DNA from 4 places in the Priestia filamentosa genome. Region 3 is predicted to be linked to each of the others. Evidence: riboswitches for the same ligand, from Rfam matches in the RefSeq annotation. Region 3 holds a riboswitch; each other region holds the start of a gene.
The links. Region 3 has a riboswitch for cobalamin ahead of B9N79_RS08935 (HoxN/HupN/NixA family nickel/cobalt transporter). Riboswitches for the same ligand answer to the same signal wherever they lie in the genome.
Positions count from the first base shown of each region.

Region 1: linked by a shared signal. The riboswitch ahead of B9N79_RS16075 (ribonucleoside-diphosphate reductase subunit alpha) and the one ahead of B9N79_RS08935 (HoxN/HupN/NixA family nickel/cobalt transporter) in region 3 are both predicted to bind cobalamin.
Region 2: linked by a shared signal. The riboswitch ahead of B9N79_RS01040 ((2Fe-2S) ferredoxin domain-containing protein) and the one ahead of B9N79_RS08935 (HoxN/HupN/NixA family nickel/cobalt transporter) in region 3 are both predicted to bind cobalamin.
Region 4: linked by a shared signal. The riboswitch ahead of B9N79_RS05675 (ABC transporter substrate-binding protein) and the one ahead of B9N79_RS08935 (HoxN/HupN/NixA family nickel/cobalt transporter) in region 3 are both predicted to bind cobalamin.

Region 1 is NZ_FXAJ01000003.1:494,061-497,205, reverse strand. It holds gene B9N79_RS16075 (ribonucleoside-diphosphate reductase subunit alpha) at 1-1,682, opposite strand, end outside; cobalamin riboswitch at 1,820-2,024, opposite strand; gene B9N79_RS16070 (hypothetical protein) at 2,308-2,679, opposite strand; gene B9N79_RS16065 (vWA domain-containing protein) at 2,817-3,145, opposite strand, start outside.
Region 2 is NZ_FXAJ01000001.1:187,964-191,108, forward strand. It holds gene sdhB (succinate dehydrogenase iron-sulfur subunit) at 1-35, shown strand, start outside; gene B9N79_RS01025 (acyl-CoA thioesterase) at 90-557, shown strand; gene gerE (spore germination transcription factor GerE) at 673-897, shown strand; gene B9N79_RS01035 (universal stress protein) at 1,011-1,427, shown strand; cobalamin riboswitch at 1,690-1,876, shown strand; gene B9N79_RS01040 ((2Fe-2S) ferredoxin domain-containing protein) at 2,019-2,393, shown strand; gene cobJ (precorrin-3B C(17)-methyltransferase) at 2,447-3,145, shown strand, end outside.
Region 3 is NZ_FXAJ01000002.1:366,472-369,616, reverse strand. It holds gene B9N79_RS08940 (pentapeptide repeat-containing protein) at 1-828, opposite strand, end outside; cobalamin riboswitch at 1,281-1,474, shown strand; gene B9N79_RS08935 (HoxN/HupN/NixA family nickel/cobalt transporter) at 1,604-2,401, shown strand; gene B9N79_RS08930 (hypothetical protein) at 2,680-3,145, shown strand, end outside.
Region 4 is NZ_FXAJ01000001.1:1,095,999-1,099,143, reverse strand. It holds gene B9N79_RS05675 (ABC transporter substrate-binding protein) at 1-1,176, opposite strand, end outside; cobalamin riboswitch at 1,314-1,500, opposite strand; gene putP (sodium/proline symporter PutP) at 1,966-3,145, shown strand, end outside.

The sequences.
Region 1 (3,145 bases), on a different contig from region 3:
ACAGCATCATCACTTTCCCAGCTAATTCCCTCAAGGGCTAGTAGATGATGGAGCCCAAACGTTCCTAGTCCAACAGCACGATACTTTTCATTCGTATATTTAGCTTGTGGTACAGGAATTGTATTTAAGTCAATTACATTATCAAGCATGCGCATTTGAATTTTCACAAGACGAGGTAGAACGTCTGCTTTTACAGCTGTTGCAAGTGAAACAGAAGATAAGTTACACACAACAAAATCGCCCATCTCTTTGCGAATTACAATTGTGCCTCCATCTGTTGTTTCTTCAACAAGTGTTGTTGCACTCATGTTTTGAGCAATCTCACTGCAAAGGTTACTTCCGTAGATCATTCCCTTATGTTTGTTCGGATTTGCTCGGTTTACTGTATCACGATAGAACATGTAAGGTGTACCTGTTTCAAGCTGTGAAATCATAATTCGTTTCATAATTTCAATTGCCGGAATTGTTTCGCGAGAAAGCTTCTCTTCTCTTACACACTCTTCATATTTTTCTCTAAATGAACCGCTACCTTTTTCTTCATCATAAAAATCTTCAAGAGAATAGTTCATAACGCTTCGCACTTCATGTGGGTCAAATAAATGCCATTCTTCTCTGTTTTGCACTTTCTCCATAAATAAATCTGGTAAGCATACTCCTGTAAATAAGTCATGTGTACGCAGACGCTCATCTCCGTTATTCAGCTTAGCATCAAGGAAACTGAAAATATCTTTATGCCATACATCTAAGTAAACAGCAATTGCTCCTTTACGCTGTCCAAGCTGATCAACACTCACCGCTGTATTATTTAGCTGTTTCATCCATGGCATAACTCCTGAGGAAACACCTTTAAATCCTTTAATATCGCTTCCTCTTGGACGCACTTTCCCTAGGTATACCCCAATGCCTCCACCGTGTTTTGACAGTGTAGCAACGTCTGTATTGCTGTCGTAGATGCTTCTTAAATCATCTTCAACTGTATCAATAAAGCAGCTTGATAGCTGGCCATATGTTTTACCTGCATTTGCAAGTGTTGGTGTAGCTACTGTCATATAAAGATTTGAAAGAGCCCAATATGCTTCTTCAATAAGAGCAAGACGTTTTTCTTTTGGCTCATTTTGCATAAGCGTCATTGCAATAATTAAGAAGCGCTCTTGCGGTAATTCCATGGTTTTACGATCGTGTGTTTGAGCTAAGTAACGATCAGATAATGTCAGGAGCCCGATGTATGTAAAAAGTTCATCACGTTCTTGTGAAATAAAACTTTGAATCTTTTCAATCTCTTCTTTCGTGTAAGAAGATAAAAGAGCAGGGCTGAAAATTCCTGTGTTTGTTAACGTCTCAATTAAATGATAAAGAGAACCATATTTCTCATCTGCTTGATAGCCACGGTTTTCTGCTGCATTTCCGTAAAGCTTGTCCAATAAAACGCTAGCTGCAACATATGTCCAATCAGGTTCAAGCGTGTTAATACGCTCAAGCGCACCTAAAATAAGCAAGTTTGAAAGACGATCTCTCGTGACTTTCTGTAATGTGAACACCCCTTGAACAATTTTCTGTTCATAATCGTCAAAATCTAGATGTGGATATTTTTCTTTTAGTTTTTCTAGATATCCAACTAATGCCTCTTCAGCTCCATCTTTTTCGACAACCGTTTCTAACGTGTTCGAATTTGTTTGTAACATACTATTTCCTCCAGTCTTTACCATTCACTCTACAAAAAAAGCTCATTGTCTCTTCGAGAGCAATGAGCATAAAGCGAAGGAATGTGCGCACAAAAAAGCACAACCCTCGCTTTATCCTCCTAACTCCCGAACAGAATAAAACGTCTCAATAAAAGGCAGGTCTCCTGACTTTTGCGTCTCTCTACTCTAAGCCCTTCCCGTATAATAAGCTTATGTAAGCCTTTTCGTTCATACAGTGGATGTGCTTATTTCATCAGCAATCACAGTTGCGGGTACAGTTTTGGTTTGATTACCAAATTCCCTTTTAAGTCAATACATGACACCTTTATTTTAGGTTTATACAAAATATAGTATTTCCATATTCATCTAAGCACTACATATTGTGTTTATTATTCTATCAGACTCTTTTAGATTTTACAACAGAAAAACTCTATGTTTGTTACAATACTTGATTATACACAGTTCTTGCCCGAAAGAAAGACCTTGACTTTTCCCGCTTTTATTAAACTTCTTTTCTCTCAAGGTATTGTTCCTTATAAAAAAATCAATTTCACTTTTTTACTATTAAAAAAACTAGTTCACAAAAAATATGAACTAGTTTTATAATACACATCTTTTGTTTTTCTTAAGCAGACTTTTGATGAAGCTTGTGATACGTAATTCGGACAAGTTTGTCCATAGTAAAGACGATAAGGAGGCTTGATAAAAAAGCGGCTAGAAAGCGATGATCATTGTTTATACTTTGTATAAAAGGAAAGACAAAACGGTGTAGTAAACAAAATATAATGGTTATAAAAAAAAGTTTTATTCCTAACAAAATATCTTTTTGACGTTCTTTATTAATTCCTTTCCATACCCCACAGATGCCGACAAAACTTACAAGCATTGCACCAACCCCAAGCACATATTGACGCTCGTGCCATACTTGTACAAACCCTAAAAATAAAAGTCCTAAAAATATAAAGGAAAGCGCCGTATCTCTTTTGGTATTTTTCACTCTTCTTCTCCTTTCATATATACTAAACAATTATCCCAAGTTTATCATACATTTTCTCTTCTGTTCCCCCTTTTTTACATTTTTCTGGATATTTTCCAGCATAAAAGAGAAGAGCATGCTCTTCTCTTTTATGAATGTCACTGCCACTTATCTTTCCACTCTTGAATCATTTTATTATTTTCTTTTATTTTCGCTTTCATGAGAGCTAGTTTTTGATCTCTAATCTCCCATACGGCTTCTTTACGGCTTTTATATTGATTTAAAATACGTTTTTCTAACCGTTTTATTTCATTTGATGAGAGTAATTTTTGTTCCTCTATATATTTTACCCCTAAAAGAAGACGATCACGCTCCCTTAGGCTTGCTTTATCATAAGATTCTTTAATAGAGTCAAAACGTCTCTGCTCGCTAAGCTGTTCCTCATCTGAAATTGAAGCTTCTTGCACAAAAGTTTTTTCAGGCGTTT
Region 2 (3,145 bases), on a different contig from region 3:
CTTTCCGAAAGTTTTTTGGAAGTGATGCAGAATAAAAAAGAAACCTCTCCAGTATGGAGAGGTTTCTTTTCATCAAAGGAGGAAGATGAATGAAAAAGCCGGATTATATTAACAATATAGAGACTTGGAAGCACGATTTTACCTTTAATAGAGAGATTCGAGTTCGCTTTTGTGAGACAGATATGTTTGGTCACATGAATAATACCGTTCCTTTCCTTTATTTTGAAGAAGCCCGAACAGCTTTTTTTCAGCATATTGGTTTTATGGAAATATGGAAGAAGTCTGATAGTGAAACAATGCCCGTTGTTGCTGATTTACAGTGTGATTTTGTTCAGCAAGTCTTCTTTGGAGAAGTGCTTAGAGTAAAAACGAAAATTGAGCATACTGGACGTTCATCTGTTGATTTACACTATGTGGGGATAAATGAAAAAGAGGAAATTTGTTTCACAGGACGAGGCGCTCTTGTACAGGTCTCCAAAAGAACGGGTAAATCTGTTCCATGGACAGAGGAGCAACTTGAAAAATTAAAGCCTTATCAATCGAAAAAAAGTGAATAAAATATAGCATAACTTGCGAATTCTAGGAACCGCTTTATCCTTTTTTACATAGTATATCGTGACTAACTTACACCCATCCGATAGTTCGACTCTGGATCAGGCAAGGAGGGTTACATTGAAGGATAAAGAATTTCCACCTAAACCGTTACTTACAAAGAGAGAACGAGAGGTTTTTGAACTTCTAGTACAGGACAAAACAACGAAAGAGATCGCAAGTGAGCTGTTTATTAGTGAAAAGACGGTTCGCAATCATATTTCTAACGCAATGCAAAAGCTTGGCGTTAAAGGGCGTTCTCAAGCTGTCGTTGAACTTCTTCGCATGGGAGAACTCGAGTTATAACATGTGGCCGACTATCAGTAAAAGATAGTCGGTTTTGTTTTCTAGCGAAATGAAAGATTATTACAGTCAAAAAAGGGAAGTAGAAAAATAAAGAAATATAGGGGGAGAAAGAAATGTACAATAAAATTCTTGCAGCCGTAGATGGCTCAAAACAGGCCAAAGAAGCTCTTGGGAAAGCTTTTTCCATTGCTTCTTGTTATCGTACACCACTGCAAATTCTTCACGTGAAAGAAGGAGATGATAAAACTAAAACATCTTGGCATAAACGCTCTAATTTAAACAAGCTAGAAGACAGGCAAGAATTTCTTCGTGAAATTGATACTATGGCCGTAAAGTATAACATTACTCATAAGGTTCATTTTAGAGTTGGAAATCCTGCTGAAGAAATTATTCGTTATGCAAATGAGAACGATATTGAACTTATTGTGGTAGGAAGTAGAGGATTTAATAGATTTCAAAAAGTAGTGCTTGGTAGTGTTAGTTCTAGAATAATAGAAAAGGCCTCCTGCTCCGTTCTCCTTGTGAAATAAGAGAAGGGATGAGGCTTCTCCTATTCTTCAATTGAATTCTTTATTGAAAAATGAGCCAACATCCTCTATCATTGTAGTTAATTAGAAAACTCATATAAGAAAAAATTTTTACATAAATCAAAAAAGTAGCAGATAGAGAACTATCCTAGCATACTGCACATAAGGGAGGTCATCATCACAGCTAAATTTGTTTAGGGTGAGATAGTGATTCCACTATGTATGTTTTGCTAGGGAGAGTTCTTCTTTCATTTTAAAGACAATTTCATATTGTAAACAGGAAGGTACATAGCTTTAAAGCCTATGTTGAAAAGGGAAGCCAGTGAAAATCTGGCACGGTGCCCGCCACTGTAAAAGGGAGTTCTATTACAACGTGTCACTGAATTTTTTTGGGAAGACGTAGTAGAACGATTACCTTGAGTCAGGAGACCTGCCTTAACTGTTTGCTTCATTTGAAACCTACGGGACATAGGAAGAAGTGCTAATCCATTGTGCAAACTCGTGTACAGGTGTGCATTTTACATCTCTTTCTCGTAGAGGTGTTTTTTTTATGCGTTTTTTGAGAAAACGATTTTAACGAGGGAGTTGGTATGGATGACAACGTGGAATTTAAATGAAACAAAGCATCATCTCTTAATTTGTAATGGTGGAACTTGTATGAAAAAGGGCGGAGAAGAAGTAACGGTTGCTGTTCGAGATGAAATTGAAAAGCTTGGGGCAGATGCTCAAATTCATACAACAAGAACGCGATGTAATGGACGATGTAAAGACGGATGTGTAGCAATTGTATACCCTGAAGGAGTTTGGTATAAAGAAATGACACCAGAGCTTGGAAGAGAGATGGTAAGAGAGCATCTCTTAAATGGGAATAAGCTTGAAAACTCTATCATCTACACATATGAGGAAGGATTTAAAGCTCCTGAAAATTCCTCATCGCCAAAAGGAATTTCAAAAGAGAAAGTGAAATAACTGTTTTCGAAAGAATCGCATCATTCGAAAAACTTGTGGTAGGAGGAAAAAATATGAGTGGTAAATTGCTTATTGTCGGATTTGGTCCAGGAAATTTTGAACATATTACAGAACGAGCGAAAGAGGCACTTCAAGAAAGTGACATGATTATTGGCTACAAAACATATGTGGAACTTATCCAAGGATTATTGTCAAATCAACAGGTTATTAGTACTGGAATGACTGAGGAAGTGACAAGAGCCCAAGAAGCAGTAAAGCAAGCTGAGCAAGGGAAAAAAGTAGCTGTGATCTCAAGCGGAGATGCAGGAGTATATGGAATGGCTGGTCTTGTGTATGAAGTGCTTGTTGAAAAAGGTTGGTCAAGAAAAGACGGAGTGGAAATTGAAATTATTCCTGGTATCTCCGCTATTAACTCTTGTGCTTCATTATTAGGAGCTCCTGTTATGCATGATGCGTGCACAATAAGTCTAAGCGATCATTTAACACCATGGACACTTATTGAAAAAAGGATTGAAGCTGCGGCATCTGCTGATTTTGTTATTGCTCTTTATAATCCGAAAAGTGGAAGAAGAACCCGTCAAATTGCTGAAGCTCAGCGTATCCTGCTTCAATATAGATCACCAGATACTCCTGTTGGCCTTGTGAAAAGCGCGTATCGGGACCGTCAGAATATCGTAATTACCAATTTAAAAGAAATGCTTGAACATGAAATTGGAATGCTAACAACTGTTATTATTGGAAATTCTTCAACA
Region 3 (3,145 bases):
TTTCCAATGTGTTGGTATTTTTAATGATGGTGGCAACTTTGTATGACTATTTCCCTTTGCTGCGTTTACTTGTGCTTGAGTAAGAAAAAGACTTCCTGTCAAATCTGCCCCGCTAAGATCTGCATCCCTAAAGTCTGCTCCAATCAAATCTGTAAAACGAAGATCCGCTTCTCTAAGGTCTGCTGCAATAAGAAGTGCTCCTCTTAAATTCTCTCCTTTAAGCTTTGCTTTCCTAAGCTTAGCCCCTATATAATCACTACTATAATTTCGTTTTTTCTTATGAGTGATTTGCGGACGGACTAATTCACTTGTTTGTAAAAGCAATGTATTTACTTTTGCTCTATGCCCTGCAACATCTAGATGTAAAATTTCTTCTGGAGGTTGTTCTGTCATCTTTTCCGTTTCTCTGAACATCTCTCTTAGCTCAGCATGAATAGATTTTGTTTCCCTATAGCTCATTGCTTCATATAAGTAGGAAAGCATTTCATGAAGCTGCTGAACAATTGGATAGACGCTAAACATTTGTTCAGCATATTGCTTATTTCCTTTCCACTCTTTCCCCTTGTATATAATTCTAGATACTTTTTGACCCGCTCCAAAACATTCATAAGAAACACAACCGCGAAACCCTTCCTTAATTAAGTTATTATGAATGCCGCACAAGTAATTATCTCGCAAATTCCGGCAAGGTGTTCCTCCACCTTTATCAAAAGCAAAATCAGCTGACTTCGCGTATGGCAATGCAACACAGCATAAACCAAAACAGCTTGTACAGTCTGAATTCAATGCTTTTTGAACTTCTACTTTATTTTCTAATTCAATTGACATTTTCATCCCATCCCTTTTCTAATCCCGCTATATTCATATTAAAAGGAATGATGTAAAAAAGGAAGCAGTTTGTAAATTAGATTTCCATTCTGTTCATATTCCTTGTTAACCAAGGTAATGAACGTTTTCTAACTATTTAATAGCTTAAGAGTATTAATGATTGTAAGGTGAACAGGTTTTAACCTGCACAATTCAAGAATGCCCTTTTCGATTAAAACATATTCATATCTTCACCTTCCACGTATGCCGCTGTTCAATGCTCCTTCTTGAACCTATAATAAGAATTTGAATTTTCTTGAATAATGAAGGTGTTTTTTATCGATTCTCATTCTTTCTATCCATAGTATTGGTAGTGTATAAGTATGCTAGACCTTTAAAAAGAAAAGATTCGTTTGTAGGATTTAACTTTTACAAAAATATGGTATACTACCAAAAAAAGCATATGAAGACGATGATTAACTCGCAGTTTAGGGGCTCCTACTTTTTTAAAGTGGGAGGTAACAGGGAACCAAGTGAAAATCTTGGGCGGTCCAGCCACTGTTATGAAGGAGTTTTTCGCCAGATGCCACTTAACAATTCTGTTAGGGAAGGCGGTGAAAAGTGATGATTTTAGAGCCAGGATACCTACCTAATCTGTACGCTAGGATCTTCTAGGAAAGAGAGTAGTCTATACATATTCAGCATAGCTTATTTGTGCTGCTTATTTGTTATACATATTTCCCTCAACTCTAGAAATAGTTGAGGGTTTTTATTTTTATTAAAGGAGGCTACAAAATTGGAAGGTTTATCACTTTTTGCATTTGTATTTGTTTTAGGATTAAGACACGGCCTTGATGCAGACCATTTAGCTTTTATTGATGGTCAAACAAGGTACAATTGGAGGATGGAAAGTCCTTTCTCAAGATGGGTTGGTACCCTATTTTCATTTGGACATGGGGGCGTTGTCGCATTGACTGCTGGGGTTTTAGGAATGGTGATGAGTAACTTTACGTTCCCACCATCCTTTGACACTTTCGCTTCTTGGGTATCTATTTTATCTTTATTTTTGATTGGGACATTAAATACGTACAATTTGATTCGAACAAGAAGTAGTAAGGAAGAATTTCAGCTTAGTGGTTTAAAAGGGAAATTCATTCCAAAGCTTGCAAAAGGGACAACAAATCCGTTTCTTATTATTCTTATTGGTGCTCTCTTTGCCCTAGCAGCCGAAACGGTGAGTCAAACAGCTGTATGGACGTTAGCTGCTGGCAATTCAAGCTCGTACACTCCGCTATTATTAGGTTTAGTTTTTATGGTTGGCATGATGATTACAGATACAATTGATTCTTTTGTTGTGCATAAAATGGTCAAAGACTCAAGCAAATTTGGTCAAGCAGCTTCACGCCTTATGGGGTGGGTCATCGTTGTACTCGCCTACAGCGTCTCTTTCTATCTTGCTTTTACATTCTTCAATCCATGGGCAGAAATAGACTTCGAGATTGTTGGCGTTATCCTTTTTCTATTTCTTCTTTCAATGTTTATTTTTGTCTGTTTCAAAGCTAAAAAAGCAAACAACAGTATTCAATCTGTCTAACAACTATGAGCTTATCGGAGAGAGCAATACATCTTTTGCTCTCTTTCTTCATCTTAAACAAGTCAGTTTGTAATAAGAAACAAACTTGATAAAAACTCTCTCATTTTCTTCATCTTTCTTCAACATATGGCTATTGATCGTTTTTCTATTACAAGCAGTTTCTCTCTTCTGGCTTATTTTATCTCTTTAATAAAAAATTTCTCCTCACATAATGTAGATAGAGTCCTCGTTTAGGGTAATGGTACACATAAAAAAAGATGAATAGGAAGGAGTCATTTATGAATATGAATCTTGTCATCATTTTACTTGCTTTAGCAGGGCTTCTCATTATTTGCTGTAAGACCTTTAGCTCTCCTTATATTGCGTGCAATGCCGTCGGGACATTTTGCAGTCTATTCACTGCTCTAGCTATGATTCAGCATCAGCTTTCAATCATTGAAGGACTCATTATCATCTGTGTCATATTAGCACTCGCTTACCTCATTTATACTCCTTTGAAAACAAGCTTATTTGTTCGAAACTGCTATATTATGTTTAATGTTAATTTCTCTAAGTCACAAGAAATTATAGAAAGGGAAAATCTTAATATTACGATTATTACTAAACCGCTAAACACTGTTATTCTTTCCTATAGAGAACATCAAGCAGAGCAGGCACACCATCTACAAAAGGCACTTAAGCAAGAAGCACAAGGTATGCCACTATCTGGCTTTCTTCTTCTCTCAAGCTCTATTATTCTCTATT
Region 4 (3,145 bases), on a different contig from region 3:
ATCAATATTTTCCACGCTTCTTACCTTTACTTTTATCCCTTCTTTTAATAGTGAGCTTTGAATCGTTTCAGCCATTACCGTCAACTCTGGTCGTTGAGGGAAAGTCAGCATTGTTAGTTGCAAAGGCTCTCCACCCTTAGTCCATACTCCATCCTCTTTCGTATAGCCTCCTTGTTTCATTAACGAATCAAAAGACTGATTTTCTTGGCTCTGCTTTACTTTTCCAAAAGACAATACTTCTGGAAATGGGCCGTTTCCTTTCGTTCCTTCATTTTTCATAATAGACGTTAAGATCTCTTCTCTCGGTAAGACTTTATCAATTGCTTGTCGAACGGAAAGATTTGTTACGCGAGCTGAGCTCATATTGAACATCATCATATGCGTTCGAAGTGAAGGAGCAGTTAAGACATTGATATTGTCGCTGTTTTTCAGCACGCTAATTTGATCTGTTGAAATATCAACAGCACCGTCAACATCTCCTGATTGTAAAGCCATAAGTCTCGTATTTCCATCTGATATGAATTTTATATCAATCTCTTTAACCCTTGCTTTCTGTCCCCAGTATTCCTCATTTCTCTTCATAATCAGCGATTCGTCTTTGTTAAATTTCTCAAATTTAAAAGCTCCTGTAAGGGCAGGATATTCCTCTTTTTCATCTAATGTAGAGACCTCTGCAATAATTGTAGATGGATCAGCTAGATGTGAAATTAAAGCTTCGTTTGGTTGTTTTGTAACAATCTCAATTTTGTGATCATCGATAACACGGATAGTTTCCAAGTTTAGTAAATCTTTAACCTTTGAATCTTTTTCATTTGAACGTAGAAGCGATTTTTTTACACTTTCAGCACTCATTTTCTCTCCATTATGAAAGCTTACATTTTTCTTTAATGTGAAGGTCCACGTTTTGCGATCTTTTCTTTCCCAGCTGCTTGCTAACCAAGGTTCTGGTTTTAAATCTTCATTGAGTTTTACAAGTGTTTCACCTGCACCAGATCGCATTACTTCCCAGCTATCGCTGCCGTGTGGATCAAGGCTCTTTGGGCTCCATGGAAATGCAAAAGATAATTTTTTTGAGTCTGACTCTGCCCTATCTTGTCCTTCTGAACAGCCTGCTACAGCTAGAAAAATAAAAAATAATAGAGCTAAAATAACCGAATAACTGCGTGCTTTTTTCATTTTCTTCTCTCTCCTTTTATTGATCTAGGCTAAAAAAATAAGCATGTCTCCCCTTTCAAAGGTTAGACATGCTTTTATATTCATAAAGTTTAAGAAAACAGGCATTCTAACCACCTCCCTAAACTCCCGTAGGTCGAACAGCGATGTTAAAACAGGCAGGTCTCCTGACTTAGGAAAAGAGCCTTTTACCTTCCCGAACTTTTGTTCAGTGGTCTATTTAAAGCTCCTATACTCCATTCACAGTGGCGGGTCCGTGTCGAAATTTCATCGACTTCCCTTTTAAGCAAGCAAACTATGCTTTACACCTATTTCCAAACTTTATAAAATTTTTATTTTTTGTACTTTTTAAAGCCTGACATTCTACTAATTACAAATGCAGTTCTTCTATATTATAAAGCAAATGTATCCAATTGCAATATGAAGAGAAAGAGAATAAACTGCTCTTCTCTTTATTGTAAGGGTATAAATTCAACAAGGAAAACAAATTAGGTAAAAGGGACTATATTGCTCCCCTTCAAATTCTTTAAAACAAGCTATATTCCCCTAAACATGACACCTTATCGTCACTTTGATATTTTTGCCTTTTTCGGTGAGAATAGTCATATTTACTCAAAACAGACTTTACTCCTAGTCATTTTTACTTTACAATAATAGTCCGAATAGTTAAATTATTTTCTCATAGAATAAGAGAAATAATTCACTTCATCAGCGCTTATAGCGTAAAAAAAACAAGGGAGAGATTTGGTGGACATTGGTTCTTATATTACACTGGGCATTTACTTTTTAGGGATGCTCGCAATAGGTTGGTATGCATATAAAAAATCAACAGATGATATATCGGGGTACATGTTAGGAGGACGCGGACTTGGTCCTGCAGTTACTGCTCTTTCAGCAGGAGCATCTGACATGAGCGGATGGATGCTTATGGGGCTTCCTGGTGCATTGTATACAACAGGACTATCTGGAGTATGGCTTGCTGTCGGATTATCCATTGGAGCCTATTTAAATTATTTACTTGTAGCTCCACGGCTTCGAACATACACATATGTTGCTGACGACTCCATTACGATTCCTGACTATTTTGAAAACCGATTTGAAGATAAAAGCCGTATGCTACGATTAGTATCAGCACTTGTTATTTTAGTTTTCTTTACTCTTTATACTTCATCTGGATTAGTATCCGGTGGAAGATTATTTGAATCTGCTTTTGGGTTAGACTACAGATATGGAATGTTTCTTATCGCTATTGTTGTTGTTGCATATACCCTCTTCGGTGGCTTTCTAGCTGTAAGTTTAACAGATTTTGTGCAAGGTATTATTATGTTTCTTGCTCTTATTCTAGTACCAGTTGTTGTGCTATTCGACTTAGGTGGACCAACGAATGTATTTGATACCATCAAAAGCATTGATGCAACACATTTGGACCTTTTCAAAGGAACAACAGTTATTGGCCTCCTCTCACTTCTTGCCTGGGGATTAGGCTATTTCGGCCAACCCCATATTATTGTTCGTTTTATGGCTATTAGTTCTATAAAAGAATTAAAACCAGCTCGACGTATTGGAATGGGCTGGATGATTATTGCGATTATTGGAGCCTGCTTAACAGGACTATTTGGATTAGCCTATGTTACAGAAAATAACATAACGTTGAATGATCCTGAAACGATTTTTATTCTGTTATCTGACATTTTATTCAACTCTTATATTACAGGATTTTTACTAGCCGCTATTTTAGCCGCTATTATGAGCACAATTTCATCTCAGCTTCTTGTAACATCAAGTGCAGCAACAGAGGACTTTTATAAAACATTCTTCCGTAGAGATGCCTCTGATAAAGAACTTGTTACAGTTGGGCGACTCGCTGTTTTAGTTGTTGCCGTGATTGCCGTTATGCTCTCATACACACCAAATAGTACTATCTTAGATCTTGTTGGTTATGCATGGGCTGGTTTCGGTTCAGCATTTGGTC